Regions from separate parts of the Metapseudomonas resinovorans NBRC 106553 genome, predicted to be linked through region 2. Evidence: predicted binding sites of a transcription regulator. Region 2 holds the regulator's gene; each other region holds the start of a gene.
What was found. The regulator FliA, encoded in region 2, starts transcription of late flagellar genes. The targets are predictions, from matches to a motif close to CTAAAGTTTNNNNNNNNNNNGCCGNTAA.
Positions count from the first base shown of each region.

Region 1 (10,666 bases), 410 kb from region 2:
GCAGGCCTTTCCACAGCGGCGAGATGGCGTCCTCGTCCTTGTAGTGGCAGAGGTCGCCGTCGCGCAGGACAAAGGTGGCGCCGTCGGCCCCCACCAGCTCCCGCGCGGCGCTGCGGACTATTTCCGCGATGCGGTCCAGGTCACGAGCCAGGGACAATTCCTGGATGGCCCTGACCAGGCATTCGAGATGACGTTCGTAGCTGACCGCGGAACCATCCATGGAACAGGTCTCCAGACCGGGCGGTAGCGCCCCGGATTCATATCAGCACAGAGCGTTCGTCCTTGCGAGAGGAAGACAGCAATTTGCCTTCATCGGGGTAGATCCCCAGCTGTGGAGGGGCCGGCCGCGAGAGGGTGGTCGGCAGTTCCCTGGACCTGACCTTCTGATCCCCAGTGCCAAAACGAAAAGACCAGCCCGGCCTGGGCCGAGCTGGTCTTTTCCTGGCTACCGCGAGCAGGGCTGCGCGGCGCTTGCCGGCCGCGCAGCGAATATCCGTCAGCTGGATTTCTGGATCAGCTCGATCTTGTAGCCATCGGGGTCGGTGACGAAGGCGATGACGGTACTGCCATGCTTCATGGGACCGGCTTCGCGGGTCACGTTGCCGCCGCTGGCCTTGATGTCCGCGCACGCCTGGTAGGCGTCGGCCACTTCCAGGGCGATGTGGCCGTAGCCGCTGCCCAGGTCGTACTGGTCCACACCCCAGTTGTAGGTGAGTTCGATCACGCTGTTGTGGGCCTCGTCGCCGTAGCCGACGAAGGCGAGGGTGAACTGGCCGTCCGGGTAGTCATTGCGGCGCAGCAGGGTCATGCCCAGCACTTCGGTGTAAAAGGCGATGGATTTGTCCAGGTCGCCGACTCGCAGCATGGTATGCAGCAGTCTCATCGTTGGTTCCTCATCGTTTGCCCGGGTTGGCGGGGTCTGAGAGCTCGTTTACGATCTCGCGAGCTAGAGAAGAACAAGGCGAAAATGGCTGAGGAAGCGGAGTTTACAGATTGTAAATGAGCATTCCGAAGCCATTTTCAACGCAGTTCTTCCGACGCGCAGCAGATTGTAGACGGGCTCTAAATGCAAACCCCGGCTCTTGGCCGGGGTCTGTAGGCTCAAGCGCGCAAGCTTATCAGAACAGCTTGCGACCCTTGCCTGCGGCGATGCGCATGCGCAGGGCGTTGAGCTTGATGAAGCCTGCAGCGTCTGCCTGGTTGTAGGCGCCGGCATCGTCCTCGAAGGTGGCGATGTTGGCGTCGAACAGGGAGTCGTCGGACTTGCGGCCGACCACTACGACGTTGCCCTTGTACAGTTTCAGGCGCACCACACCGTTCACGTTGGTCTGGGAGGCGTCGATCATCTGTTGCAGCATCAGACGCTCGGGGCTCCACCAGTAACCGGTATAGATCAGGCTGGCGTACTTGGGCATCAGCTCGTCTTTCAGGTGAGCCACTTCGCGGTCCAGGGTGATGGACTCGATGGCGCGGTGGGCCTTTAGCATGATGGTGCCGCCGGGGGTCTCGTAGCAGCCACGGGACTTCATGCCGACATAGCGGTTCTCGACGATGTCGAGGCGGCCGATGCCGTTCTCGCCGCCAATGCGGTTCAGCTCGGAGAGCACCTGGGCCGGGGTCATGTCCTTGCCGTCGATGGCGACGATGTCACCGGCGCGGTAGGTCAGCTCGATGTAGGTGGGGACGTCCGGCGCGCTTTCCGGCGACTTGGTCCACTTCCACATGTCTTCCTCGTGCTCGGTCCAGGTGTCTTCCAGCACGCCGCCCTCATAAGAGATGTGCAGCAGGTTGGCGTCCATGGAGTACGGGGACTTCTTCTTGCCGTGGCGCTCGATCGGGATACCGTGCTTCTCGGCGTAGTCCATCAGCTTCTCGCGGGACAGCAGGTCCCACTCGCGCCAGGGAGCGATCACTTTCACGCCCGGCTTCAGCGCGTAGGCGCCCAGCTCGAAGCGAACCTGGTCGTTGCCCTTGCCGGTGGCGCCATGGGAGATGGCGTCGGCGCCGGTCTCGTTGGCGATTTCGATCAGGCGCTTGGCGATCAGCGGACGGGCGATGGAGGTACCCAGCAGGTACTCGCCTTCATATACGGTGTTGGCGCGGAACATCGGGTAGACGAAGTCGCGAACGAACTCTTCGCGCAGGTCGTCGATGTAAATTTCCTTGACGCCCATGGCCTGGGCCTTCGCGCGGGCCGGCTCGACCTCCTCGCCTTGACCGAGGTCGGCGGTGAAGGTCACCACTTCGCAGTTATAGGTATCTTGCAGCCACTTGAGGATCACCGAAGTATCCAGGCCACCGGAATAAGCCAGGACAACCTTCTTTACGTCCGCCATGCCATCAACTCCACGGGGGTTGTACGAAAAGCCCGTGATTCTACTGACCCTGACGGCCAAATTACAGTGGCGCGACAGCTTATGACGACGAGGCGACAGATTCTGTCGACTGTGCGACGAACGGCAAGGTCATGATCCAGCGGGTGCAGGGGCCGGCGGCTGGGCTGCAGGTGCAGGCGCAGGCGGCGGGCCCTGGACACCGGGCCTCGGCGTCGACACGCCCGGAGAGTTGGCCGGGACGCCCGGCGTTGGCGTGGGCGCCGGTGCCTCAGCCGGGGGCGGCGTGGGTGCCGGCGCGACCTCGGGCGGCTCGACACGAGACAACTGCACCGTGGCGCGACGGTTCTTCGCCCGGTTGGCCGAGTTGTTGTTCGGTGCCAGCGGGTAACGCTCGCCATGGAAACGCATGGCCATCTGCGCTTCGGGGAAGCCGTTGGCCTTGAGGAACTCGAACACCGCCAGCGCCCGGCGGCGCGACAGGTCGCGGTTGGTCAGGCGGTTGCCGCTGTTATCGGAATGGCCGTCGATCTCGATGTGATTGACGCTGGGATCGGCCTTGATGAAATCGAGGATGATCTCCAGCTTGGCCCGCGCCATGTCGTCCAGGTCCACGCCGCCGCCGGGGAAGCCGACCTGCGCGTGGCTGATCTGATCGAAGTTCACCGGCAACAGCTTGGCGGTGCAGGCCAGGTAGTCCTGGTAGGCCTGGTTGAACCTGACAGGCAGAAGCCGCACTTCCATGGCGTCGCCGCCCTGCAGGGTACGGTGGCGCACCAGCGGGCTGCGCCCCTGCATCAGGCCCGTGAGCAGGCGCCCGGCCTGTTGCTCGGAACTGTTGAAGGGCACCTCGCCATTGCCGACGCTGACCGAACCCAGGTTGATGTCACCCCTGCCCGGCTGCCAGGGCGCCGCAGCCGCCAGCAGGGTGGCCGAGCCCGTCCCCATCCAGCGCTCGCGTGCCTTGAGACGGAAGGTGGCCTGTTCGCCGGCGCGGCGCACGAACTCGCCCGAACCGAAATCGGTGATCGGCTGGGACAGCCGACACTCGAACTTGTCGCCCTCGACCTTCCACTCCACTTTCTCCAGACGAGTCTGGAAAGTGATGGCCATGGCCGGCAGGCTGGCGAACAAGCTCAGGAAGAGGAGATAGCGCTGGCGCACGACGGGCTCCACGGGGAATTGCGGCACTCCTGCTGGATATCGGTGGCGCGCGGCAAAACTTGAACGCCGATTTGCCGGCACCCAAGCCAGGGCTCAAGCCCCGCGTGCCCCTGGAGGCCTTTTCCGGTAGCATGTTCGCCCAGTTCTGCCCGCCTGGAAGCCCCTCATGTCCGACCGATTGACCCTCCTGCGACCCGACGACTGGCACATCCATCTGCGCGATGGTGCCGTCCTGGCCCATACCGTCGCGGATGCCGCCCGTACCTTCGGCCGCGCCATCATCATGCCCAACCTGGTACCCCCGGTTCGCAACGCCGAGGAAGCCGATGCCTACCGCCAGCGCATCCTCGACGCGCGCCCGGTCGGCAGCCGCTTCGAGCCGCTGATGGTGCTCTACCTCACCGATCGCACCAGCCCGGAGGACATCCGCGCGGCCAAGGCTTCCGGCTTCGTGCACGCCGCCAAGCTCTACCCGGCCGGCGCCACCACCAACTCGGACTCCGGCGTCACCAACGTCGACAAGATCTTCCCGGCCCTGGAAGCCATGGCCGAAGTGGGCATGCTGCTGCTGGTCCACGGTGAAGTGACCCGTGGCGAGATCGACGTGTTCGACCGCGAGAAGGTGTTCATCGACGAGCACCTGACCCGCGTGGTCCAGCGCTTCCCGACCCTGAAGGTGGTGTTCGAGCACATCACCACCGGCGATGCGGTGCAGTTCGTGCAGTCGGCCTCGGCCAACGTCGGCGCCACCATCACCGCCCACCACCTGCTGTACAACCGCAACCACATGCTGGTGGGCGGCATCCGTCCGCACTTCTATTGCCTGCCGATCCTCAAGCGCAACGTGCACCAGGAAGCCCTGCTGGACGCGGCCACCAGTGGCAGCAACAAGTTCTTCCTCGGCACCGACTCGGCCCCCCACGCCAAGCACGCCAAGGAAGCCGCCTGCGGCTGCGCCGGTTGCTACACCGCCTATGCGGCCATCGAGCTCTACGCCGAAGCCTTCGAGCAGCGCAATGCGCTGGACAAGCTGGAAGCCTTCGCCAGCTTCCACGGCCCGGACTTCTACGGCCTGCCGCGCAACACCGACAGCATCACCCTGGTGCGCGAGGAATGGACCGCCCCCGCTACCCTGCCGCTGGGCGACCAGGAAGTGGTACCGCTGCGCGCCGGCGAGAAGCTGCGCTGGCGCCTGCTGGAGGAACAAGCGTGAGCGAGGACCTCTACGACGACGAACTGGACGGCAGCCTGCCTTCCGGCCCGCGCCACCCGATGGCAGCGCGTTTCCGTGGCTACCTGCCGGTAGTGGTGGATGTGGAAACCGGTGGTTTCAATTCCGCCACCGACGCCCTGCTGGAGATCGCCGCGACGACCATCGCCATGGATGAGCAAGGCTTCCTCTATCCGGACCACACCCACTTCTTCCGCATCGAGCCCTTCGAAGGCGCCAACATCGAACAGGCTGCGCTGGAGTTCACCGGGATCAAGCTGGATCACCCGCTGCGCATGGCGGTGACCGAGGAGCACGCGCTGACGGAAATCTTCCGTGGCCTGCGCAAGTCGATCAAGGCCAATGGCTGCAAGCGCGCCATCCTGGTGGGCCACAACTCCAGCTTCGACCTCGGCTTCCTCAACGCCGCGGTGAATCGCACCGGGATGAAGCGCAACCCCTTCCACCCCTTCTCCAGCTTCGACACCGCGACCCTGGCCGGCCTCGCCTATGGCCAGACCGTACTGGCCAAGGCCTGCCAGGCCGCCGGCATCGAGTTCGACGGCCGCGAGGCGCACTCGGCACGCTACGACACCGAGAAGACCGCCGAGCTGTTCTGCGGCATCGTCAATCGCTGGAAAGAGATGGGCGGCTGGATGGACGACGAGGACTGAGTCCGCGTCTTTCTCCAGACATGAAAAAGCCCGGCGATTGCCGGGCTTTTTCTTTACCGCGAGTAGCTTCAGCGCAAACCTTTTCACGATCTCGCGCGTTGCGCAGCGGATCGTGGAGAGGCTTACAGGGCGGAAGCGTTCTCGGACAGGTACTGGGCCACACCTTCCGGAGAAGCGGTCATGCCCTTGTCGCCTTTCTTCCAGTTGGCCGGGCAGACTTCGCCGTGCTCTTCGGTGAACTGCAGGGCGTCGACCAGACGCAGCAGCTCGTCCATGTTACGGCCCAGCGGCAGGTCGTTGACGATCTGCGAACGCACAACGCCGTTCTTGTCGATCAGGAAGGCGCCACGGTAGGCAACGCCGTCTTCGGATTCGACGTCATAGGCCTTGGCGATCTCGTGCTTCATGTCGGCGGCGAGGGTGTACTGGACTTGGCCGATGCCGCCCTTGTCCACCGGGGTGTTGCGCCAGGCGTTGTGGGTGAAGTGGGAGTCGATCGACACGCCGATCACTTCCACGCCACGAGCCTTGAACTCGGGAATGCGACGGTCCAGAGCGATCAGCTCGGACGGGCAGACGAAGGTGAAGTCCAGCGGGTAGAAGAACACCAGGCCGTATTTGCCCTTGATGGCTTCGGACAGGACGAAGCTGTCGACGATCTCGCCATTGCCCAGAACGGCGGCGACGTTGAAGTCCGGTGCCTGCTTGCCTACGAGTACGCTCATTCCATGTCTCCTGAAATAGTCATGAGTAGTGAGAGAGTCAGGTGTCCCAGCCTGGCCGACCTGTGTGGCGACCCTGTGACACCCGCTTCCAAAAGGACTGGCGATCATACACTTGGCGACCACCCCCGCCCACCGCTTTCGACCGACGAGTCAACGCCCGCCGAAACCCGTCCGGGAGCCCGCGAGCGCCTCTGGTCCGGGCGTTTCAGACAGATCTTTGACAATCATTCTCATTACTATTAGTATCCCCTCCATCCAACCACTCTCCGAGTCCCGAGTCGCCATGTACGTCTGTCTCTGTCTAGGTGTCACTGACGGTCAAATTCGCGAAGCCATCTATGAAGGCTGCTGCAGCTATCGCGAAGTACGCAACGCCCTGGAAGTGGGTACCCAATGTGGCAAATGCGCTTGCCTAGCCAAGCAGGTGGTCAAGGAGACCTTGACCGAGGTGCAGAGTAGCCAGGCCGCCCTCGCCTACCCCGCCGCGTACTCCATCGCCTGACCCACGGCAGGCAACAAAGGAAACCGGACCTTCGCGTCCGGTTTTTTTGTGCCCGTAATTCAGATATTTAGCTGTCAAATGTGGAAGTTAAACATTCTTATTAGTATTCAAATTTATTTACAATTCAACAACTTAGATTTGACAGTGGTAAACATGGGGATCAGAATTCATTAATCATCCACATTCCCATGGCAGGACCCCAAATGAAAGGCGACAAGAAAGTCATACAGCATCTGAACAAGATCCTCGGTAACGAACTTGTCGCGATCAACCAGTACTTCCTGCACGCCCGCATGTATGAAGATTGGGGCCTGAAGAAGCTGGGCGATCACGAGTACCACGAATCCATCGATGAGATGAAGCACGCGGACAAGCTGATCAAGCGCATCCTCTTCCTCGAGGGCCTGCCCAACCTGCAGGATCTGGGCAAGCTGATGATCGGCGAGAACACCAAGGAGATGCTGGCCAGCGACCTCAAGCTGGAACAGCAGGCCGTACCGGACCTGAAGACCGCCATCGCCTACTGCGAGAGCGTCGGCGACTACGGCAGCCGTGAGCTGCTGGAAGAGATCCTCGAATCCGAAGAAGAACACATCGACTGGCTGGAAACCCAGCTGGGCCTGATCGACAAAGTCGGCCTGGAAAACTACCTGCAATCGCAGATGGAAGAGTAATAGGTCGCCAAGTAAAAAGCCCCGCACTTGCGGGGCTTTTTCATTCCCAACTTCCACTACTTACAACCATTCCAGATAAGATCAATTTCAATAAGCAATTAGACTCCTGCCCGAAGAACTTCCGGAAATAAAAAAGCCCCGCATCAGCGGGGCTCTTTCATTCAAATGCGGATCAGGCGCTGGCCTTGCTCACGGCATCCTTTACCAGGGTCTGCAACTCACCCTTCTCGAACAGTTCGGTCATGATGTCGCTGCCGCCGACCAGTTCACCACCGACCCACAGCTGCGGGAAGGTCGGCCAGTTGGCGTACTTCGGCAGGTTGGCGCGGATTTCCGGGTTCTGCAGGATGTCGACGTAGGCGAACTTCTCGCCGCAAGCCATCAGGACTTGCGCGGCGCGGGCCGAGAAGCCGCACTGCGGAGCGTTCGGCGAGCCTTTCATGTACAGCAGGACAGTGTTGTTGGCGATCTGCTCTTTGATGGTTTCGATGATATCCATTGGGCACCTCGGCTGAACTTTCCGACTGTCGCGTCGGCAGGATGGCGGCATTGTATCGGAAAGCCGAGCGATGCGCTCGGGCTTCCCTTGCCTTCAAGCGGCTACCACTTCCACAGGAACGCCATTGAGCGCGGCGTTGCCGGACAGCGCGTCCAACTGGCGCTCGTCGGTGAGGTCGTTGGCGCTGGCTCCCGGCTGCTCGCTGGCGATCCCCATGCGCACACCGGGCCGCGCGTGGCCCCAGCCATGGGGCAGGCTTACCACGCCGGGCATCATGTCGTCACTGGCGCCCACCTCCACTTCGATCATCCCCACCCGCGAGCGCACCCTGACCCGCTGGCCATCCACCAGCCCCCGAGCTTCGAGGTCCCGAGGGTGCATCAGCAACTGGTGGCGCGGCTTGCCCTTCACCAGGCGATGGTAGTTGTGCATCCAGGAGTTGTTGCTGCGCACATGGCGCCGGCCGATCAGCATCAGCTCGCCCTCCCCCGGCACGGGCTGCGCCGCGAAGCGCTCCAGGTCGCCAAGGAGCAGCGCCGGGGCGGCTTCCACCTTGCCGCTGGCAGTCTTAAGGCGCCCGCCCAGGTTGGCTTTCAGGGCGCCCAGGTCCAGGCCGTGGGGATGCTCGCGCAGGCGCGCCACCGAGAGCTTGTGCGTGGAGCGGTCGCCATAGGGCCCCGCGCGCAGGCCAAGGTCGATCATCTGGTCCGGCGCCAGGGTGGGCTTCAGCTCGATGCCGGTCTTCGCCGCGAAGGCCTTCGCCAGGCCGACAAAGATTTCCCAGTCGTGCAACGCCCCCTCGGGCCTGGCCAGCACCGCCTCGTTGAAGCGCGTGACGTTGCGCACGGCGAAGAGGTTGAAGGTGGTGTCGTAGTGATCATGTTCCAGCGGTGCGGTGGGCGGCAGGATCAGGTCGGCGTAGCGCGTCGTCTCGTTGATGTAGAGGTCGACGCTGACCATGAACTCCAGTCCGTCCAGCGCCCGCTCCAGCTGGCGCCCATTGGGCGTGGACAGCACCGGGTTGCCGGCCACCGTCACCAGCGCCCGTACCTGTCCTTCGCCGGAAGTCAGCATTTCTTCGGCCAGGGCCGCCACCGGCAGCTCACCGCCGTACTCCGGCAGGCCGGACACCCGGCTCTGCCAGCGATTGAAATGGCCGCCGGAGGTCGCGGCTACCAGGTCCACCGCAGGTTCGGTACAGAGCACGCCGCCCACCCGGTCGACGTTGCCGGTGACCAGGTTGATCAGCTGGATCAGCCATTGGCAGAGGCTGCCGAACGCCTGGGTGGAGACCCCCATGCGGCCATAGCAGACCGCGCTGTCGGCGGCGGCGAAGTCTCGCGCCAACTGGCGGATGTCCTCAGCCGGGATACCGCAACGCGGGGCCATCGCTTCTGCCGTGAATGGCGCGATGGCCTCGCGCACCCGCGCCAGACCTTCGATCTCGAGGTGGCTGGTACGTCCCAGGCCTTCTTCGAACAGCGTATTGAGCAGGCCGAACAGCAACGCGGCGTCCTGCCCCGGGCGCACGAACAGGTGCTGGTCCGCCATGGCGGCGGTTTCGCTGCGTCGCGGGTCCACCACCACCAGCTTGCCGCCACGGGCCTGCAGTGCCTTCAGGCGTTTTTCCACGTCGGGCACGGTCATGATGCTGCCGTTGGACGCCAGCGGGTTGCCGCCGAGGATCAGCATGAAGCCGGTGTGGTCGATGTCCGGGATGGGGATCAGCAGGCCATGGCCGTACATCTGCTGGCTGATCAGGTGGTGGGGCAACTGGTCCACGGAGGTCGCGGAGAAACGGCTGCGGGTCTTGAGCAGTCCGAGGAAGTAGTTGCTGTGGGTCATCAGCCCGTAGTTGTGCACGCTCGGGTTGCCCTGGTACACGGCAACCGCGTTGTTGCCATGACGCGCCTGGATATCGGCCAGCCGTTCGGCGACCAGGGCGAAGGCCTCGTCCCAGCCAATGGGCAACCACTCGTTGCCGGCACGACGCAGGGGTTGGCGGACTCGGTCGGGGTCGTTCTGGATATCCTGCAGGGCCACCGCCTTGGGGCAGATATGGCCACGGCTGAAGCTGTCCTGGGCATCACCCTTGATGGACAGAATCCGGCGGCTACCGTCCGCCTGGTCTTCGGTTTCGATGCTCAGGCCGCAGATGGCTTCGCAGAGATGGCATGCACGGTGATGGAGGGTCTTGGTCATGGCCTGGCCTCTTTCTTGTTCGAGACGACCGGTCAGGTCGCGAATACAAGACTATGGAGCCAGATCGGCCGGCCGACCAGCAGCCTCAGCGCCATGAATCGGCAGGCATCAAGCCTGCCGATTCGCCGTCCGGGTCAGCGGATGGACTGGATGGTGCCCTTGTTGCCGGTCACCTTGGCGCTCACTTTCTTGAAGACCACGTAGTCCTGGACGCTGAGCTCATAGCGCGGAGCGACGATCAGGTCGGCGCCTGAGGCTTTCACGGCCTTGTAGGCCGCAGCGGACTTGACTGCGGAGATCGGGTCCGGACCAAAGGGCAGGCCGCCGCCACCAGCACCACCGTAGGCAACGCCATCGGCGTACTGGGAATCGCCACCGAACTGCAGGAAGTTGAACAGGATGTTCACTTCGGACTGCCCGCTGATCTGCTCGCCGACAGCCACATCAGCCTTGAGGTCAGTCTTGACGTCACCGGTCAGCGATGCGGCCGGCTGGCTGATGTTATGGCTGCTGCAACCGGTCAGGACGGCCAAAGCGGCTGCCAGTGCGGCGGGCATGAGGAACTTGTTCATCGGAATCTCCATGATTCTTTAGGTTTTTTCTGAGTGGTTCCGCCTATTTCCTTGCGCGGATACCGCCCCCTGAAACCCGTGGATTTCGGGGAGGCGCAAAGCTATCAACCG
Region 1 covers NC_021499.1:4,761,498-4,772,163, forward strand. Annotated here, with positions in the region: gene PCA10_RS21440 (GGDEF domain-containing protein) at 1-220, opposite strand, end outside; gene gloA (lactoylglutathione lyase) at 497-883, opposite strand; gene PCA10_RS21450 (argininosuccinate synthase) at 1,119-2,336, opposite strand; gene PCA10_RS21455 (flagellar protein MotY) at 2,466-3,497, opposite strand; gene pyrC (dihydroorotase) at 3,664-4,710, shown strand; gene rnt (ribonuclease T) at 4,707-5,381, shown strand; gene PCA10_RS21470 (peroxiredoxin) at 5,504-6,106, opposite strand; gene PCA10_RS21475 (bacterioferritin-associated ferredoxin) at 6,390-6,608, shown strand; gene bfr (bacterioferritin) at 6,812-7,282, shown strand; gene grxD (Grx4 family monothiol glutaredoxin) at 7,455-7,781, opposite strand; gene PCA10_RS21490 (molybdopterin oxidoreductase family protein) at 7,875-9,983, opposite strand; gene PCA10_RS21495 (hypothetical protein) at 10,118-10,555, opposite strand.
Region 1: the regulator FliA is predicted to act here: its motif matches at 3,534-3,561, upstream of PCA10_RS21455 (flagellar protein MotY).

Region 2 (10,666 bases):
AAGTACATCCATTACCTGGTGTTCTCCATTACATGCAGGCCTCGACCAGGTGCTTGCCGATGTCGTCCAGGCCGTAGACCGCGTCGGCCAGGTTGGCCTTCACCACGGCCATGGGCATGCCGTAGATCACGCAGCTGGCCTCGTCCTGGGCCCAGACCTGGCTGCCGCCCTGCTTGAGCAGGCGCGCGCCTTCGCGGCCGTCCGCGCCCATGCCGGTGAGCACCACGGCCAGGACCTTGTCGTTGTACGACTTGGCCGCCGAACCGAAGGTGATGTCCACGCAAGGCTTGTAGTTCAGGCGTTCGTCGCCGGGGAGGATGCGCACCACGCCACGGGCGTCGACCATCATCTGCTTGCCGCCGGGGGCCAGCAGGGCCAGGCCGGGACGCAGCACGTCGCCGTCCTCGGCTTCCTTGACGGAAATCCGGCAGAGCTTGTCCAGGCGTTCGGCGAAGGCCTTGGTGAAGGCCGCCGGCATGTGCTGGATCAGCACCAGCGGCGCCGGGAAGTTGGCCGGCAGCTGGGTGAGCACGCGTTGCAGGGCAACCGGCCCGCCGGTGGAGGTGCCGATCGCCACCAGCCGGTAGGCCTTACGCTTTGGGGCGGCGGAACCGGCCGGGGCCGCCGGGGCGGCGTGGCTCGGCTGCGCCGGCGTGTGCAGCGCGCGCGCCGGCACGCTGCTGCTGGCGGCCGGCGCCGGTGCCGGTGCCGGTGCCGCATGGGACGGGCTGCTGATACTGCTGTAGCGGCGATTGCTGCGGGCGATGCTGTGGACCTTCTCGCAGAGCAGCTGCTTGACCTTCTCCGGGGTACGGGAGATGTCCTCGAAATTCTTCGGCAGGAAATCCACCGCGCCGGCGTCCAGGGCGTCGAGGGTGACGCGGGCGCCTTCGTGGGTCAGCGAGGAGAACATCAGGACCGGGGTCGGGCAGCGCTGCATGATGTGCCGCACCGAGGTGATGCCGTCCATCATCGGCATCTCGTAGTCCATGGTGATGACGTCGGGCTTGAGCGCCAGCGCCTGGTCGATGGCTTCGCGGCCATTGGTGGCGGTGCCCACCACCTGGATATTGGGGTCGGAGGAAAGGATTTCCGAGACGCGGCGGCGGAAGAACCCGGAGTCATCCACCACCAGAACCTTGACTGCCATAAGAATAAAGCTCCTAGCGGGCGGCCATCGCTGGCCGCCCCAGATCAACCACGGCGTGCGTAATGCTTGAGCATGCTCGGCACGTCGAGGATCAGCGCGATACGGCCGTCGCCGGTGATGGTGGCGCCGGACATGCCCGGCGTACCCTGCAGCATCTTGCCCAGGGGCTTGATCACCACCTCTTCCTGGCCCACCAGCTGGTCGACCACGAAGCCGATGCGCTGGGTGCCCACGGAGAGGATCACCACATGGCCCTCGCCCTGCTCTTCCACCGCCGCGCTCTGCACCAGCCAGCGCTTGAGGTAGAACAACGGCAGGGCCTTGTCGCGGACGATCACCACTTCCTGGCCGTCCACCACATTGGTGCGGGACAGGTCGAGGTGGAAGATCTCGTTGACGTTCACCAGCGGGAAGGCGAAGGCCTGATTGCCCAGCATCACCATCAGGGTCGGCATGATCGCCAGGGTCAGCGGGACCTTGATGACGATCTTCGAACCCTGGCCCTTCTGCGAGAACACGTTCACCGTGCCGTTGAGCTGGGAGATCTTGGTCTTCACCACGTCCATGCCGACACCACGGCCGGACACGTCGGAAATCTCAGACTTGGTCGAGAAACCCGGGGCGAAGATCAGGTTGTAGCACTCCAGCTCGGTCAGGCGGTCGGCGGCATCCTTGTCCAGCAGGCCCTTCTCCACCGCCTTGGCGCGCAGCACGGCTGCGTCCATGCCCTTGCCGTCGTCGGTGATCATCAGGAGGATGTGGTCGCCTTCCTGTTCAGCCGAGAGCACCACGCGGCCGGTACGCTGCTTGCCGGCGGCCTCGCGCTCCTCGGGCGACTCGATGCCGTGGTCGACGGCGTTGCGCACCAGGTGCACCAACGGGTCGGCCAACGCCTCGACCAGGTTCTTGTCGAGGTCGGTTTCCTCGCCCACCAGCTCGAGGTTGATTTCCTTCTTCAGGTTGCGCGCCAGGTCGCGGACCAGGCGCGGGAAGCGGCCGAAGACTTTCTTGATCGGCTGCATCCGCGTCTTCATCACCGCGGTCTGCAGGTCGGCGGTCACCACGTCGAGGTTGGACACGGCCTTGGCCATGGCCTCGTCGCCGCTGTTGGTCCCCAGGCGCACCAGGCGGTTACGCACCAGCACCAGCTCGCCGACCATGTTCATGATCTCGTCCAGGCGCGCGGTATCGACCCGCACGGTGGTCTCGGTTTCGCTGACGGCGGCCGGGCCGGCGGCACCATTGCTGGCGGCGGGCGCTGCCTGGCGCGGCGCGGGCTCGGCCTTGGCGGCGGGCTTGGCGACCGCTGCCGGGGCGACCGCACGGCTGACGGCGGGCGCGGCGGCAGGCACCGGCTGGGCGGCGGGTTCTTCAGCCGGAGCCGAGAACTTGCCCTTGCCATGCAACTGGTCGAGCAGCGCTTCGAATTCGTCGTCGGTGATGTTTTCGCCGCTGTCGGCAACGGGTGCCGGGGCAGCGACCGGGGCACTGGCGACAGGCTCGGCGGCGCCGTTGAACTTGCCCTTGCCGTGCAGCTGGTCGAGCAGGTCCTCGAACTCGTCGTCGGAGATCTCGTCGCCGCCGCCAGCGGTGGCCAGGGCCACGGCCGGAGCATGGACGGCTATCGCGGCCTCCGGCTCCACGGCGGCAACGGACTTGCCCTTGCCGTGCAGCTGGTCCAGCAGCGCTTCGAATTCATCGTCGGTGATTTCGTCGTCGGCGGTCGCCGGCGCTTCTGCTTCAGCGCTGGCGTTGTCGGCCAGGGCATCGAGCAACTGTTCGAACTCGCTGTCGGTGATATCGGCCGAGGCCGCCACCGGCGCGGGTGCTTCGACTACCGGTGCGGGCGCCGCGGGGGCCGGCTCGGCGCCACCCGGTTCGGCCAGGCGCGCCAGGGCGGCCAGCAGCTCCGGGGTAGCGGGAGTCGGTTCGCTGCGTTCGCGCACTTCGCGGAACATCTCGTTGACCGTGTCCAGCGCCTGCAGCACCACGTCCATCAGCTCGGCATCCACGCGGCGTTCGCCCTTGCGCAGGATGTCGAAGACGTTTTCAGCGATGTGGCAGCACTCGACCAGGGCGTTGAGCTGGAGGAAACCAGCGCCGCCCTTGACGGTATGGAAACCACGGAAGATCGCGTTGAGCAGGTCCATATCGTCCGGGCGGCTTTCCAGCTCGACCAGCTGCTCGGACAATTGCTCCAAAATCTCGCCGGCCTCTACCAGGAAGTCCTGGAGGATTTCTTCATCGGCGTCGAAGCTCATATGAGCGCTCCCTAGAAACCAAGGCTGGATAGCAGATCGTCGACGTCGTCCTGTCCGGACACCACGTCTTCCCGTATATCGGCATGGATCTGCGGACCTTCACCCCTGGAAGGACTTTTTTGTTGTTCCAGCTCGGCGCGCAGCGCCGCGTGGTCGTGCTCGATGCCCGCGTAACGGTCCACCTGGCTGGCCATGAGCACCAGTTTCACCAGGTTGCTTTCCACTTCGGTGACCAGTTGGGTCACGCGCTTGATCACCTGGCCGGTGAGGTCCTGGTAATCCTGGGCGAGCAGGATGTCGTTGAGCTTGCCCGACAGCGCATCGGTGTCGCGCTGGCTGCGGGAGAGGAATTGCTCGACGCGACGGGCCAGGTCACGGAAACCATCCGCGCCGATTTCCCGGCGCATGAAGCGCCCCCACTCCTCGCCCAATTGCTGGGCTTCGTCGCTCAGGCCGTTGAGCAGCGGCGCGCTTTCCTCCACCAGGTCCATGGTGCGGTTGGCGGCCTTCTCGGTCATCTGCACCACGTAGGACAGCCGGTCGGTCGCGTCGGCGATCTGCGACATCTCCTGGGCGTGGGGCAGGTGCGGGTCGATCTGGAAGTTGACGATGGCGTTGTGCAGCTCACGGGTGAGCCTGCCTACTTCCTGGTACAGGCCACGGTCGCGGACTTGGTTGAGTTCGTGGATGAGTTGCACGGCATCGGTGAAATTGCCTTTCTCAAGGCTATCCACCAGTTCCCGCGCACGGACTTTCAGGGTCGACTCGAAGTCTCCCAGCAGGTGTTCGTTCTGGTCCATGGTGCCCTCGCGGCTGACATCAGCCGTTGACCCGCTCGAAGATCTTCTCGATTTTTTCTTTCAGGACCTGGGCGGTAAAGGGCTTGACCACATAGCCGTTCACGCCGGCCTGGGCCGCTTCGATGATCTGGTCGCGCTTGGCTTCGGCGGTCACCATCAGCACCGGCAGGTGCTTCAGGCGCTCGTCGGCACGCACGGCGCGCAGCAGGTCGATGCCGGTCATGCCGGGCATGTTCCAGTCGGTCACGAGGAAGTCGAAGTTGCCGCTGTGCAGCATCGGCAGGGCCGTGGTGCCATCGTCGGCTTCAGCGGTATTGGTGAATCCCAAATCGCGCAAGAGGTTCTTGATGATGCGTCTCATCGTCGAGAAATCATCCACGATGAGGATTTTCATGTTCTTGTCCAAGTCGACCTCCGTACAGTCTCAAACGCCCCTCTTGCCGGGAGCGCCGTTCAAATCTGGAAGCGGTGTGCGTTCAGCGCGCGCGCCATTCACAGAGCCGCGCGCGCAGACGGGCCGCGCACTGGCTATGCAACTGGCTGACTCGCGATTCGCTGACCCCCAGCACTTCACCGATTTCCTTCAGGTTCAATTCTTCGTCGTAGTACAGCGCCAGCACCAGGCGCTCACGCTCCGGCAGGTTCGCGATGGCATCCGCCAGCGCGGCCTGGAAGCGTTCTTCTTCCAGATCTTGGGAAGGTGAGAAAGGAGTGACACCGGCGTCCTCGTGCACGCCGCCCTGCTCGCCGTCCTGCAACAGGTCGTCGAAGCTGAACAGGCGGCTGCCCAAGGTGTCGCTCAGGATGCCGTAGTAGTCTTCGAGACTCAATCCAAGTTCGGCAGCAACTTCCTGATCTTTAGCGTCGCGTCCCGTTCTGGCTTCAATTACCCGGATCGCGTCGCTCACCATGCGGGTGTTGCGGTGCACCGAACGGGGTGCCCAGTCGCCCTTGCGGACCTCGTCGAGCATGGCCCCGCGAATGCGGATACCGGCGTAGGTTTCGAAACTCGCGCCCTTGCTGCCGTCGTATTTCTTCGAGGCTTCGAGCAGGCCGATCATCCCGGACTGCATCAGGTCTTCCACCTGCACGCTGGCCGGCAGGCGCGCGAGCAGGTGATAGGCGATGCGCTTGACCAGGGGCGCGTAGCGCTCGATCAGTTGATGTTGCGAATCCCTTGCCTGTGCCTTGCCGTACATACGCAGCCCCGTGGCGGGTGTCATACAGGGTGTTCCGCGGAGGGCTGTCTGACCAGCCGCTCGACGAAGAACTCCAGGTGACCACGCGGATTGGCCGGCAGCGGCCAGCTGTCGACCTTCTGTGCGATCGCCTTGAACGCCAGCGAGCACTTCGAGCGCGGGAAGGCTTCATAGACCGCGCGTTGCTTCTGCACGGCCTTGCGCACCGATTCGTCGTAGGGCACCGCGCCGACATACTGCAGGGCGACGTCGAGGAAGCGGTCGGTGACCTTGGTCAGCTTGGCGAACAGGTTGCGTCCTTCCTGCGGGCTGTGGGCCATGTTGGCCAGCACGCGGAAGCGATTCATGCCGTAGTCGCGGTTGAGCAGCTTGATCAGCGCGTAGGCGTCGGTGATCGAGGTCGGCTCGTCGCAGACCACCACGATGACTTCCTGGGCGGCGCGGACGAAGCTGACCACCGAATCGCCGATACCGGCGGCGGTGTCGATCACCAGCACGTCGAGATTGTCGCTGATGTCGCTGAAGGCCTGGATCAGGCCGGCGTGCTGCATGGGCGAGAGCTGCACCATGCTCTGCGTGCCGGAGGCGGCCGGGACGATGCGAATGCCACCCGGCCCCTGCAACAGCACGTCGCGCAGGTCGCATTCGCCATTGATCACATCGGCCAGGGTGCGCTTGGCGGTGAGGCCGAGCAGGACGTCGACGTTGGCGAGTCCCAGGTCGGCGTCCAACAACATGACGCGACGACCCAGCTCGGCCAGTGCCAGCGAAAGGTTCACCGACACGTTGGTCTTGCCGACGCCACCCTTGCCGCCGGTCACCGCGATCACCTGTACGGGATGCATACTACCCATTTCAAATACCTTGCCTTAGGTCGACTGGGCCACTTGGCTGTCCAGCACCGCCCCCTCGGGGGCGGCTAACGATTCTTCAACCGGCGCGCCGCGCCGGATTCTGGTAGAGCCCGGCGAACAGGTCAGCCATGGCTTCTTCACTTGGATCCTCCGGTGCCTGGAGGCTCACCGCACGGCTCACCAGCTGGTGGCTGCGCGGAACCTGCAGATCATCCGGGATTCGCGGTCCATCGGCGAGATAGGCTACCGGGAGATGCTGGCCGATAGCCAGCCCCAAAACCTCGCCCAGACTGGCCGCTTCGTCCGCCTTGGTAATGACGCAACCCACCAGGCCGCAGCGTTTGTAGCTGTGATAGGCGGCCTTGAGCACCTGGCTCTGGCTGGTAGCGGCCATGACCAGGTAATTCTTCGCGTTTATCGACCGGCTTGCCAGCGCTTCCAGCTGCAGGGTGAGGGCCGGATCGTTGACCGGCAGACCGGCGGTATCGATCAGCACCACGCGCTTGCGCATCAGCGGCGCCAGGGCCTGGGTCAGGGACTGGCCCGGGTCCACCAGGGTCACCGGTACGCCGAGGATGCGGCCGAGGGTCTTGATCTGTTCCTGGGCGCCGATGCGGAAACTGTCCATGCTCACCAGGGCGACGCCCTGGGCGCCGTACTTAAGCACGTAGCGGGCGGCCAGCTTGGCCAGCGTGGTGGTCTTGCCCATGCCGGCCGGACCGACCAGGGCGATCACACCGCCCTCTTCCAGCGGCTCGATCTTCGGCGTGCGGATGGCGTGGGCCAGGTGCGCCAGCAGCATGCGCCAGGCCTGGCGCGGTTCGTTGACCTTGGCCACCTTGTCCAGCAGGGCGCGGCCCAGCTCGGCCGACAGACCCATGCGCTGCAAGCGGCGCCAGAGGTTGGCCTGCTGCGGGCGACGGCTTTGCATCTGGCCCCAGGCGATGGACCCCAGTTGCACTTCGATCAGTTCACGCAGGCCGCTCAGCTCGAAACGCATGGCGTCCAGGGCGGCTTGCTCGACCACCGGCGGCCGCGTGCTCACCGCTTCCAGCGGACGCGGCGCCGGACGCGGGCGACTCATGGCGGCGGACAGCGCCGACTCGGGCAGCTCGGACTCGATGGCGGTCAGCGACTCCCCGGCGAACAATTGACGGTCCTTGCCGGCATCGGCCATGGCACGGGTGGTCAGCTCGGCCTGGGCTTCGGCGATGCGCGCCTGGGTCTTGCGCAGCTCGGCTTCGAGGGCCGGGTTGGGCTTGCTCGGTGCCGGGGCCGGCAGCGGGTAGTCCAGCGCCGCGGTCAGCTCGACACCGCCGGCGACCCGACGATTGCCGATGATGGCGGCATCCGCGCCCAGTTCATCACGCACCAGCTTCATGGCTTGACGCATATCGGCGGCGAAGAAGCGTTTGACCTGCATGGTCCTTGCCCTCGGTTAGTTCTGGCCCACAGTCGCGACTATGGTGACCTGCTTGTTGTCCGGTATTTCCTGGTAGGCCAGTACGTGCATGGTGGGCACGGCGAGCCTTGCGAAGCGCGACATCATTGCCCGGATCGGTCCGGCCACCAGCAGGATCGCCTGCTTGCCGAGCATTTCCTGACGCTGCGCCGCCTCTACCAGGGAGCGTTGCAACTTTTCGGCCATCCCGGGTTCCAGAAGAACGCCATCTTCCGAACCCTGTCCGGCCTTCTGCAGGCTATTGAGCAATATCTGTTCCAACCTGGGCTCCAGAGTGATCACGGGCAGCTCCGGCTCTAGTCCCACAATGCTTTGCACGATTGCGCGGGATAGCGAGACGCGCACCGCCGCCACCAGCGCGGCGGGATCTTGACTCTTGGGCGCTAGGTTGGCGATGGCTTCGGCGATGGTGCGGATGTCGCGCACCGGCACCTGTTCCTGCAGCAGCGCCTGGAGGACCTTGAGCAGGGTCGACAGCGACACCATGCCGGGCACCAGCTCTTCGGCCAGGCGCGGCGAGCTCTTGGCGAGGTTCTGCATCAACTGCTGGACTTCTTCGTGGCCGAGCAGCTCGTGGGCGTGCTTGTGCAGGACCTGGTTGAGATGGGTGGCGACCACGGTGCTGGCGTCCACCACCGTGTAGCCGAGGGATTGGGCCTGGTCGCGCTGGCTGGCGTCGATCCACACCGCTTCCAGGCCGAACGCCGGATCCTTGGCGGCCACGCCGTTGAGGGTGCCGAACACCTGGCCGGGGTTGATGGCCAGCTCGCGGTCCGGGTAGACCTCCGCCTCGGCCACGCTGACGCCCATCAGGGTCAGGCGGTAGGCGTTGGGCAGCAGGTCGAGGTTGTCGCGGATATGCACCGAGGGCATCAGGAAGCCCATCTCCTGGGACAGCTTCTTGCGCACGCCCTTGATCCGCGCCAGCAACTGGCCGCCCTGGTTGCGGTCCACCAGCGGAATCAGCCGATAGCCCACTTCCAGGCCCACCAGGTCCACCGGGGTCACGTCGTCCCAGCCCAGCTCCTTGGTTTCCTGGGCGCGCTGGGCGGGCAGCAGCTCCTGCTGGCGCTTCTCCTCCTGCACCGCCTCTTCCTTGACGCGCGTCTGCTTCTTCCAGATCAACCAGGCGCCGCCTGCGGCCACCAGGCCGAGGCCGACGAAGGGCACATGGGGCATGCCCGGCACCAGGCCCATGGCGATGAGGATGGCGGCGGACACCGCCAGGGCCTTGGGCGAGGCGAACATCTGCCGGTTGACCTGCTGACCCATGTCCTCGGAAGAGGACACGCGGGTCACCATGATCGCCGCGGCGGTGGACAGCAGCAGCGAGGGAACCTGCGCCACCAGGCCGTCGCCGATGGTCAGCAGGGAGTAGATGCGGCCGGCGTCGCCGAAGCTCAGGCCGTGCTGCAGCATGCCGATGGCCATGCCGCCGATGAGGTTGATGAAGAGGATCAGCAGGCCGGCGATGGCGTCACCACGGACGAACTTGCTGGCACCGTCCATGGAGCCGTAGAAGTCGGCTTCCTGGGACACTTCGCTACGGCGCTTCTTGGCCTCGGCCTGGTCGATCAGACCGGCGTTGAGGTCGGCGTCGATGGCCATCTGCTTGCCGGGCATGGCATCCAGGGTGAACCGCGCGCTCACTTCGGAGATACGCCCGGCACCCTTGGTGACCACCACGAAGTTGATGATCATCAGGATCGCGAAGACCACCGCACCGACCACGTAGTTGCCACCCACCACCACATCGCCGAAGGCCTGGATCACCTTGCCCGCGGCGTCGTGGCCGTCCTGACCGTGGAGCAGCACCACACGGGTGGAGGCCACGTTGAGCGCCAGGCGCAGCAGGGTGGCCACCAACAGGATGGTGGGGAAGACGGCGAAATCCAGGGGACGCAGGGCGTAGACGCTGACCAGCAGCACCACGATCGACAGGGCGATGTTGAAGGTGAAGAACACATCGAGCAGGAACGGCGGCACCGGCAGGGTCATCATGCCCAGCATCACCAGTACCAGCAGCGGCACCCCGAGGTTGCCACGACCCATGCCCACCAGGTTGTTGCGGACATTGCCGATCAGTTGCGTACGATCCACTGCTACTCCCCTACCCCTTTCCGCGGAATTCCGCTCCGCGCATCCAATCTTTTGACGCCAACAGGCGTCCTGACTTCCCTTGTGCAAGAAGCCTTCCAACTTCGTTAAGAGATTGATTTTGCGAGAAGTGGAGAGGGATTCCGGATGAGATCCGGGGAAGGCCACGTAGGATGGGTTGAGCGGAGCGATACCCATGCGGACATGATTGATGGGTATCGCAAGCTCGCGGAACGCCGCCCGACCCATCCTACGAGCTGAGCTGCCCGTGGCGAATGAATTCGCCCCTACAAGGTGACCTCACCCGCGGTTATTCGTCCCGGCGCAGGTCCGCCGGGATCGGCAGGTCGTTGAGCGGTGTCGGGCGCTTGCCGCGGCCGGCGCGGAACTGCTTGAGCTGGTAGACGTAGGCCAGCACCTGGGCCACGGCCAGGTAGAGGCCGGCGGGGATTTCCTGGTCCAGCTCGGTGGAGTAGTAGACCGCCCGCGCCAGGGCTGGCGATTCCAGCACCGTCACCTTGTTCTCCTGGGCGATCTCGCGAATCTTCAGGGCGGTGAAGTCATTGCCCTTGGCCAGCAGCATGGGCGCGCCGCCCTTCTCGGCGTCGTATTTCAGCGCCACGGCGAAGTGGGTCGGGTTGGTGATGACCACGTCGGCCTCGGGCACGGCGGCCATCATGCGGCGCTCGGCCATCTCCCGCTGCAGGCGGCGGATGCGCGACTTGACCTCGGGCTTGCCCTCGGAATCCTTGTATTCGTCGCGCACCTCCTGCTTGGTCATCATCAGCTTCTGCTTGTTGTCCCAGAGCTGGAAGGGCACGTCGACCGCGGCGATCAGGATCA
Region 2 covers NC_021499.1:4,352,959-4,363,624, forward strand. Annotated here, with positions in the region: gene PCA10_RS19755 (flagellar motor protein) at 1-12, opposite strand, end outside; gene PCA10_RS19760 (protein-glutamate methylesterase/protein-glutamine glutaminase) at 29-1,150, opposite strand; gene PCA10_RS19765 (chemotaxis protein CheA) at 1,195-3,411, opposite strand; gene PCA10_RS19770 (protein phosphatase CheZ) at 3,423-4,211, opposite strand; gene PCA10_RS19775 (chemotaxis response regulator CheY) at 4,231-4,605, opposite strand; gene fliA (RNA polymerase sigma factor FliA) at 4,688-5,434, opposite strand; gene fleN (flagellar synthesis regulator FleN) at 5,431-6,264, opposite strand; gene flhF (flagellar biosynthesis protein FlhF) at 6,341-7,687, opposite strand; gene flhA (flagellar biosynthesis protein FlhA) at 7,703-9,826, opposite strand; gene flhB (flagellar biosynthesis protein FlhB) at 10,134-10,666, opposite strand, start outside.

Region 3 (10,666 bases), 1.4 Mb from region 2:
TCGACATGGATTCGACGCTGATCGAGGCCGAGGTGATCGACGAGCTGGCCAAGGCCGCCGGGGTGGGCGACCAGGTCGCGGAAATCACCGAGCGCGCCATGCGCGGCGAACTGGACTTCCGCGCCAGCTTCAAGGAGCGCCTGGGCCTGCTCCAGGGCCTGTCGGAGGAGGTGCTGGAAGAGATCGGCGCTTCCCTGCGCCTGACCGAAGGCGCCGAAACCCTGTTCGCCGAGCTCAAGCGCCTGGGCTACAAGACCGCGATCCTTTCCGGCGGCTTCAGCTACTTCGCCAAGCAGCTGCAGGCCAAGCTGGGCATCGACTACGTGTTCGCCAACGAGCTGCAGATCGTCGACGGCAAGCTGACCGGCGTGGCGGTGGAGCCCATCGTCGACGCCCAGCGCAAGGCCGACCTGCTGCGCGAGCTGGCCCAGAAGGAAGGCCTGCGCCTGGAGCAGACCATCGCCGTGGGCGATGGCGCCAACGACCTGCCGATGCTCGGCCTGGCCGGCCTGGGCGTGGCCTTCCGCGCCAAGCCGCTGGTCAAGCAGTCGGCCAAGCAGGCCATCTCCACCCTGGGCCTGGACGGCATCCTCTATCTGCTGGGCTTCCGCGACCGCGACGGCCAGGACTGAGGCGTTCGCCGGACATGAAAAAGCCGCCTTCGGGCGGCTTTTTCATGGTTCGTCGCGATGGGTATCGCTTCGCTCGACCCATCCTACGGCGGCACGCTACCTCTTATTCATCTTCGGAGGAGAAGTCGTAATCCATCGCCTGGCTGGGGCCCTGCAGGTAGTAGCCCTGGATGTAGTTGACGCCGGCCTGCCAGAGCGTCGCCAGTACGCTGGCGGTTTCGACGAAGGGCACGATGGTCAGCTTGGCCTGGGCGTGGAGGCTGGCGAGCAGCGTCTTGAGCGCATCCTGGTTCTCGGGACGGCTGAGATCCTGGGTGAAGGAACCATCGACCTTCACGAAGTCGATGGAGAGGTGCTTGAGGGTGTTGAAGGGGGTCAGCGCGCAGCCGAACTGGCTCAGGGCGACCTGGCAGTGCAGCTCGGCCAATCCCTGGGTCAGCAGCTTGGCCTGTTTCAGGTAGGCGATGGCATCCGGCTCGCTGAACTGGAAGATCAGCGCATCGGAGGGTAGCCGTGCCGCCTTGAGCGCCACGCTGAGCCACGGTAGCAGGGTCTGGTCCTGCAGGCTGGAGCTCGACAGGTGCACGAACAGCCGCGTGTTGTGGCCCTTGGTGCGGTGCTCGGCAAGCAGCTTGATGGAGTTGAGGATCACCCAGCGGTCGATCTTCTCGGCCAGGCCGGCGTCCCTGGCCGCGTCGAGGAAGTCGGCGGGTGGCACTTCCTCGCCCTGCGGGCTGAGCAGGCGCAGCAGCACTTCGTAGTGTTCGAAGCTGTCGCCGCGCAGGCTGATGATCGGTTGGAACAGCAGGCGGAAGCTGTTGTTCTCCAGGGCCTGCTGGACCATGGCCACCAGGTTGCCGCGATTGGCTGCGGCGGCCAGTTCTTCCGCCGGGTCGTAGAGCTTGAGGCCGTTATTGTCGCCGAGTTCATCGGCGCAGCGATGGGCGCGGTCCACCACGTCCTGGGCCTTGGGTGTGGTTTCGCTGAGGCCGGCGACGCCGATGCACAGGCTGAGCTGTACGGTACGGCTGCTGACGTCGAACAGGTGGATGTCGATCTTTTTCAGCAAGGCCTGCAGGCTTTCGGTGGCCTGTTCCGGGGAGAGGCCCGGAAGCAGCACGCCGAACACGTCGTCGCCATAGCGCGCCAGCTGGGCGTCGCCGGCGAAATGGGCGCGCAGCAGGTTGGCGAGGTCCGTGAGCAGCAGGTCGACGCCGGCGATGCCGACTTCGGCCAACAGGCTCGAATAGCGGGCGACGCGGATGTAGCCGAGGCTGGACGGCTGCCCGGCGTTGACGGCGCGTTCCGCCGCGACGTCGAGCATCTCGTTGAAGTGGGTGCGATTGAACAGGCCGGTGACCAGGTCCTGGCTGCTGATCTCGCGCAGCTTCTCTTCCAGTTCGGCGCTATCGGTTTCGGCGCGGATGACCACCTGGATGCAGGGTTCGCCGTCGTAGGTGGCGGGGGAGAAGCTCATGCGCGCCTGGAAGCTCTGGCCATCGACCTTGCAACCGTTGCAGGTCAGCTCGCCGCTGCCCTCGCCATCGCGGTAGTTCTTCAGGAAGTCCTTGAACCCGGATTGGTCGGTGCCGGCGATCAGGTCGATCATCGGCATGCCTTCGAGTTCGTCGCCGTCGTCGTAGCCGAACATCTCCACGTAGGCGCGGTTGGCATAGATGTGCATGCCGTCGTGGACATAGGCGATGGCATCCACCGAGCTGTCGAGCAGCAGCTGGCAGCGCTTCTCGGCTTCCCGCAGGCTGACTTCGGCGGCGCGTCGGGCGCGGCGTTGCTCGAGGTTCGCCAGTTCGCGGTTGGCCACCAGTACCAGGCGCTCGTCCTCGCCCTGGGGCAAGGCATCCTGGGCGCCGAGGGCCAGGGCTTCGGTAATGAGGTCGGAGTCGTTGTCCGGCACCAGCTGGATGAAGGGGATGTCCTTGGACTGGCGGCGGATGCTGGTGAGGGCTTCGCCCGGGCTCAGGAGTTCGCTGGTGGGTGCGGCGATCAGAAGGTCCCAGCTCTGCTGCAGGGCTTCATTGAGATCGTCGCCGCCAAGGATGCGGTGGACGCGGGTGGCGCGGCCGGCGTTGCGAAATAGGCTGACCAGACGCTCGGCTTCGTTCTGCGAGTCTTCCAGGATCAGGAGGCGGATCGTTTTCTTTTCGATGGCCATGGCCTGTGCTTAGCGCCGAACGAGCGCGAATAGGCGACGAATGGTGATAAGCCTCGAATCTACAGCGACTTCCAGAGCGAGTCAAAATCTTCCTCGCCCCCCGGCGACTGGCTTCCCGGTGCTGTGACGGGCTTCCCTTGTGGCGGTGTCGGCTGCTCGAAGATCCGGTATTCGAACTGGTTGAAACTGCCCGTGCTGGTAAGGCGGCGGGTGAGGACCGCGCGGTGCTCGTCGCCATGCAGGTTGATCTGCACCTTGTTGCCTTCCTGGAAGGGCAGGCGCGGCGTGATCAGCGTGGCCGGACGGGAAATGGCGCCGATGGCCGGCAGCAGCAGGGCGCGCAGGTAGTGGCTGTTCTGCTCGCCCTTGCGCAGCAGCAGTACGCCGCAGGATTGCGCCTGGGGGGCCACCAGTTCGATGCCCATCTGGGTGCCGCCGCCGCGTACCTGGCGGATCCAGCGCACCACGGCGATGCTCCAGCCCTGGCCGGGGATGTCCTGTACGCCGAGCAGTTCGCCGGCCTGCAACTGGCTGGGCACTTCCTTGGGCCAGCTCAGGCAGTAGCCGCCCGGGCTGTGGTTGACCACCGCGACACTGAAGGTCGGGTAGCTCTCCGGCGCCGCGCTGGCCTGGGTGGGCTGTGCGTTGCTTTCGGCGACGGGGCGGGTGTATTCGATTTCCTCGAGTGGCATGCCTGGCTGCCAGCCCTGGTTGGGCTGGGCGTCGAATGCCTTGGACCAGACGTCCTTGGCGACCGGCTTGGCCACGCTGTCGAAGACCGCCTGGCCAATGTCCAAGGGGATCTTCAGCACTTCGCTGAATGGGCGGCTGCCGGCCAGGTAGAAATGCAGCGCGCTCATGCCGATGCACAGGGTCAGGCTGCCCTGGCCGGGGTTGCGCTGGAAGGTGCGCTCGGAGATGTCGCCCCAGGCCGAGCTCAGGTGCTGCAGCAGGTCGACGCTCAGGCCCTCGGGCATAAGCAGGCGCGATTGGCCGCGCTGTTCGGCCGGCAGCAGCAGGTATTCCTTGATGGCGTCCACCAGCGGCAACGGGTCGAACCCCAGCAGGGTGCGCGGGTCGGCTTCGCTGAACAGGGATTTGTAGCGCGGCGGCCCGTCCAGCTGCGGCGCCACGGCGAACAGGCTGGACGGCAGGTCGGCCGGCTGCAGGCTGACCAGCGCGCTCCAGGGTTCGAGGACTTCCGCGAGACGGGCGATGCCGTTCTGGCGCATCTGGTTGCAGCGGGAGCAGCCCAGCAGCAGGGCCACCAGGTAGGTCTGCTCGACGCTCAGGCCCTGGGTGTGACGGGCCAGCGGGTCGCGCACGGTCACACGATGCAGCTGGCGGCCCTGGGCCAGTTGATAGAGCTGGTGCAGTTCCAGCCAGAGGCCTTCCGGGACCGGGCAGTACAGCTGGTTGGAGCGGATCAGCGGGCCGTTCAGGCTGTGCACGGCGCGCTGCAGGGCGATGGCCAGGAGTTGCACGCGTTCGCGGTCGCGGCTGGGTCGCGGCGACTCCTGCACGACGATCAGTTTGTAACCGATGGCCAGGTGGTTCTGCAGGGCCTGGCAGAGGTTGGCGACCTTGCGGGGCCGCTCGTCGAGCACGATGGACTGGCTGAGGAAGTGGCGTTCCAGGTGCTGGCAGACGAAGTAGATTTCCGGCCGCATCAGTTCCAGCAGCTGCAGGCGGTTTTCGCAGGGGGTTTCCAGTTGGTTCAGCTCTACCATCGCCTGGTAGAGCTGGCGCGCGGTCTCGCCGAGGTTGGCCTTCGGCAGATGGGCGATCCAGCCTTTCAGCTCACGAGGGGTGGCACCGCAGAAGGACAGGCTCTGTTTGCTAGGCGTAGGGACACGCAACAGCAGGTGAGGGCTCTGGTGGTCCATCCGGATCGGCTTCTCCGATTGCTCGTGCGACATGAATTGGCTTGGTTTTCAGCACTCTAACAGCATCCTTGCGCGCTGGCAGCCATCCCGGGGGCGGACTGTCGACGCGTTGGCAGGTGCTGCGAATACCTGTCTTCCATGATAGGACCCCGGCCGGATAGTGCAGTTCGGCCGGGGTTTTTCCTCAGGCTTCCTTGGGCAGGGCCAGCAGCTGGCCCATGCGCACCTGGCTGCCCGGCCAGGCGTTTTCGGCCCAGCGCACCTGATCCGGCCCGAAAAGAACGATGGCGGTGGAGCCGAGCTTGAAGCGGCCGAGTTCCTCGCCCTTCTCCAGTTTGATCGGCGCGCGGGCCGCTTCGCCGTAGCTGAAGGTCTTGAGTTCGCGCTTGGGCGGAGTCACCAGCCCGGCCCAGGTGGTTTCGACCGAGGCGACGATCATCGCCCCCACCAGCACCACGGCCATGGGGCCGCGCTCGGTGTCGAACAGGCAGACCACCCGTTCGTTGCGAGCGAACAGTTCCGGCACGTTCTCGGCGGTGCTCTGGTTCACCGAGAACAGGCGGCCGGGTACGTAGACCATCTCCCGCAGGGTGCCGCCCAGGGGCGCGTGCACGCGGTGGTAGTCCTTCGGCGACAGGTAGACCGTGGCGAACTCACCGCCCATGAAGGGCGCCGCCAGTTCGGCGTCGCCACCCAGCAGTTCGAGCACGCTGAAGCTGTGGCCCTTGGCCTGGAAGCAGCGGCCGTGCTCGATCGGGCCGATCTGGCTGATGGCGCCGTCGGCCGGGCAGAGGATGGCGCCGGGGGTTTCGTCCAGCGGACGCGCGCCGGGCTTCAGCGCACGGGTGAAGAAGGCGTTGAAGTGCTCGTAGGCGGTGAGGTCTTCGACCAGCGCTTCACCCATGTTCACCTGGTAGCGCTTGGCGAACCAGGCGGTGAAGGCGTTCTTGAACCAGCGCACGCGGCACTCGGCGATGCCGCCGGCCAGGCGCGACAGCAGGTGATGCGGCAGCAGGTACTGGCTGATGATGAAAAGGCGTTCTTTCATGGTGTTTCCTTGGCGGGCAGGCTCTCAGAGCTCTACGGGGGTATCTGGGTGATTGCCCCACTCGGACCAGGAGCCGGCGTAACCCTTGACCCGCGGATAACCGAGGGCCTTGGCGACCAGATAGGTGAAGCCCGAGCGGTGATGGGTCTGGCAGTGGGTGACGATTTCCTTGTCCGGGGTGATGCCCAGCGACTTGAGGATTTCCGCCATGTCGGTGCGGATGCGCAGGGCACGGGCCTGGTCCATGCCGGCGGTCCACTCGAAATTGACCGCGCCCGGAATGTGTCCGCCCTTGGCGGCCAGCACCTTGGTGCCGTTGTACTCACCGGGGCCGCGGGCGTCCCAGATGGCCAGGTCGGCCGCACCGAGACGGCTTTGCAGGTACTCGCGGGTGGCGGTGGGTTCGTCATGCAGGGGCAGGGCGAGCGGGCCGCCTACCGGCGCCGGTACCAGATCGGAGGTTTCCCGGCCTTCGGCCAGCCAGGCGTGCAGGCCGCCGTCCAGGTAGTGGTAGCGGTGGTGGCCGATCACATCCAGCAGCCAGATGAAACGTCCGGCCCAGCCACCGCCTTCGTCGTCGTAGACCACGTAGGTGGCGTCGCTGCGGTGGCCGAGCTCACCGAACAGCGCTTCGAGGTCGGCCTTGGCCGGCAGCAGGCCCGGCGCCGGCGGCTGGCCGAGCTGGGTGCGCTTGGGGTCGACGAAACGAGCGCCCGGCAGGTGGCCGGCGGTATAGCGCGCGGTGCTGGTGAGGTCGACCAGGATCAGGTCGGCGGCGTCGAGGCGGGAGGCCAGGTCGGCCGGCTCGATCACCAGCGGCAGGTTGGAGAAGGCGGACATGGAAGCCTCCATTAATGGGCAAAGTGGCGGATTGTAGCGCCTAGCGGCCGCGACTGGCGAAAGCGGCGAGGGCTCGTTCGATGCACTGGGCGGTCTTGGCGAAGGCGCGCAGGCCGAGTTCGGAGAACGGCGCGCCATCCTGGTCGGCCACCACGAGCATGGCCACCCGGCCGTTCACCGCCAGGGAGCGCAGCAGCAGGTAGTTGCCCGGGAGCAGGCCCTTCAGCTGGCCCGGCAGCAGCGCGGAGAACTGCGCCATGTTGTCCGGCCCCAGGCGCAGCTGCCCGGCCTGGCTCAGCAAGCGGCGCAGGACCTGGCTCTGGCCGGGGTCCAGTTGCAGGCCGTTGGCCTCCTTGGGCATGCCGGCCTGTTGCTGGACCATCAGGCGGCTGTGGTTGCGGTCGGCCAACAGCACCAGGACCCGGCTCATGCCGCCGCTGTGCAGGGCGTCGCGGGCGCAGGCGGAGAGTTGCACCACGTTGGCGAAGGGGCTGGGCTCGCGCAGCAGTTCGCCGCAGTGACGGCGCCAGTCGTCCAGGGCGGCGGCGTTCGGCGTTGGCGCGGCCACGGGCTCCGGACGCAGGCGTTGCTGGTGCCAGGGCCAGAGCAGCGCCTCGGCGGGGTGCCAGAGGTCGCCGCGGGCATGCAGGCGCCCGCTCTGGGCCGCATGCTGGTGAACCTGTTGCTGCAGTTCGTCGAGAGGGGTCTTGAGGAACAGCCCGGTGAGCCGCTGCCAGCGCAAGCTGTGGTCGTCGCCCCAGCCGACATGGGCGGAAATCGCCAGGCCGTTGGCCAGCAGCACCGTATTGCCCGGCTGGGTGAGCCAGCGACCCAGGATCGGGTTGGCGTCCAGTTGCTGTTGCTGCTGCAGCGGATGTTCGTTGTCGCGGGCGATGTGCAGGGCCTTGACCAGCAGGCGGCGATCATCGCTCAGCAGGCGGTAGCCCTGGATGATCCAGTCGGGCAGTTTCCAGTGCTCGGCCAGGCGTTGGCAGAGCTGCAGCAGGGGCACGCCGAGCAGCTCGCGCTCGACCTTGAGGGCCGGCTCGCCTGCGCCCAGCACGCGTTTTTCCCAGTTGGCGAACAGCTCCGGGTGGCTGGCCAGCAGCGGCCACAGTGGCGAAAGGAACAGCAGGCTGCACCAGTGGACTTCCTGCCAGAGGCGCGCCAGGCGTGCGGCAAACAGGCCGTTGGCCTGCTGGGTGGCGTGCTGGCTGATGAGCAGCAATTGGCGCAGGGCCTGGGGGATTTCTTCCTCGGGCACCGCCGGCAGGCGGTTTAGGAGTGTTTCGGCGCGTTTCAGCCCGAGGCGGGTGAGGGCGACCTCCAGGCTTTCGGCCGGGCTGCTCAGCATGTTGCTGGTGGCGTTGGCCTCACGCAGCAGGCTGAGGGCCAGCGCCGGGCTTTCCTGGGTCAGGTCGGCGATATCGCGCAGGGAGCGGCGGTTGTCGCCCAATGCCCGGCGAACTTTCTCGTGGGCGGCGGCGGGGACGGGCAAGCGAACTCCATCGAGGTGCTTGATCCATCCATCAAGGCTGCGTGGCATGGGCTTTGCGGTTGACATGGGGGGCCGCCAATCTGGCTTTTCGCCTGAACAGGCTATAGTCTGGCGCATATCTTCCGATAATTAGAAGGGGCACTTTTCATAACCCTTTCTACTGACTCATCAAGCTTCCTTCCTATGGCAAAAATCATCGGCATCATCGTCGTATTCGCCAGTGTGCTCGGCGGATACATCCTGTCCCACGGTAAGGTCGGCGCGCTGATCCAGCCCTTCGAAGTGCTGATCATCGGCGGTGCGGCGCTTGGCGCGTTCCTGCAGGCCAACCCCGGCAGCACGACCATGATCGTCTTCAAGAAGTCGCTGAAGATGTTCGGCACCCGCTTCACCCATGGTTTCTACCTGGAAGTGCTGCGCCTGCTCTACGAGATCCTCAACAAGAGCCGCCGCGAAGGGATGATGGCCATCGAGGCCGACATCGAGGACGCCGCCGCCAGCCCGATCTTCAGCAAGTACCCCGGTATCCTCAAGGATGACCGGATGACCGCCTATATCTGCGACTACCTGCGCATCATGTCGTCCGGCAACATGGCGCCCCACGAACTGGAAGGCCTGTTCGACATGGAGCTGGCCAGCATGAAGGAAGAGCTGGAACACCCGGCCCACGCTGTCAACCGCATCGCCGACGGCCTGCCGGGCTTCGGTATTGTCGCCGCGGTACTCGGCATCGTGGTGACCATGGCCATGCTGGGCGAGGCCGAGCAGGCCGCGCTGGGCCAGCACGTGGGTGCGGCGCTGGTGGGTACCTTCCTCGGTATTCTCGCGGCCTATGGCTTCTTCGGCCCGCTGGCGGTGTCCCTGGAGCATGACGCTCGCGAAGAGTTGAACGTGTTCGAGTCGATCAAGGCCTGCCTGGTGGCATCGGCTTCCGGCATGCCGCCGTCCCTGGCCGTGGAGTTCGGCCGCAAGACGCTGTTCCCGGCGCACCGGCCGAGCTTCAGCGAGCTGGAGCAGGCCGTGCGCGGCAGCTGAAGGCTGAGTCATGGAGAACAATCAGCCGATCATCGTCAAGCGCGTCAAGCGCTACGCCGCCGGGCACCACGGCGGCGCCTGGAAGATCGCCTTCGCCGACTTCGCCACGGCGATGATGGCCTTCTTCCTGGTGCTCTGGCTGATGTCCTCGGCCACCCCGGAACAGAAGAAGGCCATCTCCGGCTATTTCAAGGACCCCATCGGGTTCACCGAGAGCGCCAGCCCCTACGTCATCGACCTGGGCGGTACGCCGACCCCCGCACCTGACCGCACCCTGAACCCCGAGTTGAAGGATGCCCCCGATTCCCAGGAAGCGGCCATCGACTCCACCGACACCACGCCCGTCGACGCCAGCCAGGTGGAAACCCTGGCCGACCAGATCGAACGCGAGCGCCTGGAACTGCTGCTGCAGGAGTTGCAGAACAAGGTCGAAGAGAACCCCGAGCTGCGCAAGTTCAAGGACCAGATCCTCTTCGAGATCACCCAGGACGGCCTGCGTATCCAGATCATGGACGCCGCCAACCGGCCGATGTTCGATCTCGGCAGTGCGCGCCTGCAGCCCTATTTCGAGGACATCCTGCTGATCCTCGCCGAAACCATCAAAGCCGTGCCGAACAAGATCAGCATCAGCGGCCACACCGACGCCAAGCCCTATGCCGGCGATGGCGAGTTCGGCAACTGGGAGCTTTCCGCCGGCCGCGCCAACGCCGCGCGCCGGACCCTGATCGCCGGTGGTTACCCCGACGAGCAGGTGGCGCGCGTGGTGGGCTACGCCTCCTCGGCGCTGTTCGATCGCAAGGACCCCTTCAATCCGGTCAACCGCCGCATCGACATCATCGTCCTGACCAAGAAGGCCCAGCGCGCCATCGAGGGTGAGCAGGGCGATGGCGACAAGGCCGCCGAGCCTGCGCCTGGGCAGCCCCAGGCGCCCATCGATGGCGCCGCGCCCCAGGCTCCGGGCGGGGAGCAGTCCGCGCCGGTACAGCCCCGCGAACTTCGGGAGAAACTGAATATCTTCGAAGACGGCGTACTGAAGATGGATGAGCCCAAGGGGCAGTGATTCCGTCGGGAATGAAAAAAAGGCCACGCATTGCGTGGCCTTTTTCATTTCTGGCGATCAAGTCGGCCCGAGGCTCAATACTCGCTCTCGGGCATGCTGGCGAGAATATGCCGATAGCTCGCCATGCGTTGCGGGTGCACGCGGCCGTCTTCCAGGGCCTTGAGCAGCGCGCAGCCGGGCTCGCGGTCGTGCTTGCAGTCGCGGAAGCGGCAGGTGCCGATCAGCTCGTTGAACTCGATGAAGCCGGCTTCCACGTCGTCACGGCTGACATGGCCCAGGCCGAATTCGCGGATACCGGGGGAGTCGATCAGCTCGCCGCCGCCGGGGAAGTGGAACAGCCGCGCGGTGGTGGTGGTGTGGGTGCCCTTGCCGGTGAGTTCGGAGAGGGGGCCGACACGGGTATCCACCCCCGGGAGCAGGCTGTTGACCAGGGATGACTTGCCCACCCCGGACTGGCCGACGAACACGCTGATATGGCCGTCGAGCCGCGTCAT
Region 3 covers NC_021499.1:5,753,595-5,764,260, reverse strand. Annotated here, with positions in the region: gene serB (phosphoserine phosphatase SerB) at 1-632, shown strand, start outside; gene PCA10_RS25925 (EAL domain-containing response regulator) at 736-2,805, opposite strand; gene PCA10_RS25920 (hypothetical protein) at 2,865-4,691, opposite strand; gene asd (archaetidylserine decarboxylase) at 4,876-5,739, opposite strand; gene rhdA (thiosulfate sulfurtransferase) at 5,764-6,579, opposite strand; gene PCA10_RS25905 (HDOD domain-containing protein) at 6,620-8,143, opposite strand; gene motA (flagellar motor stator protein MotA) at 8,261-9,112, shown strand; gene motB (flagellar motor protein MotB) at 9,123-10,172, shown strand; gene rsgA (small ribosomal subunit biogenesis GTPase RsgA) at 10,247-10,666, opposite strand, start outside.
Region 3: the regulator FliA is predicted to act here: its motif matches at 8,179-8,206, upstream of motA (flagellar motor stator protein MotA).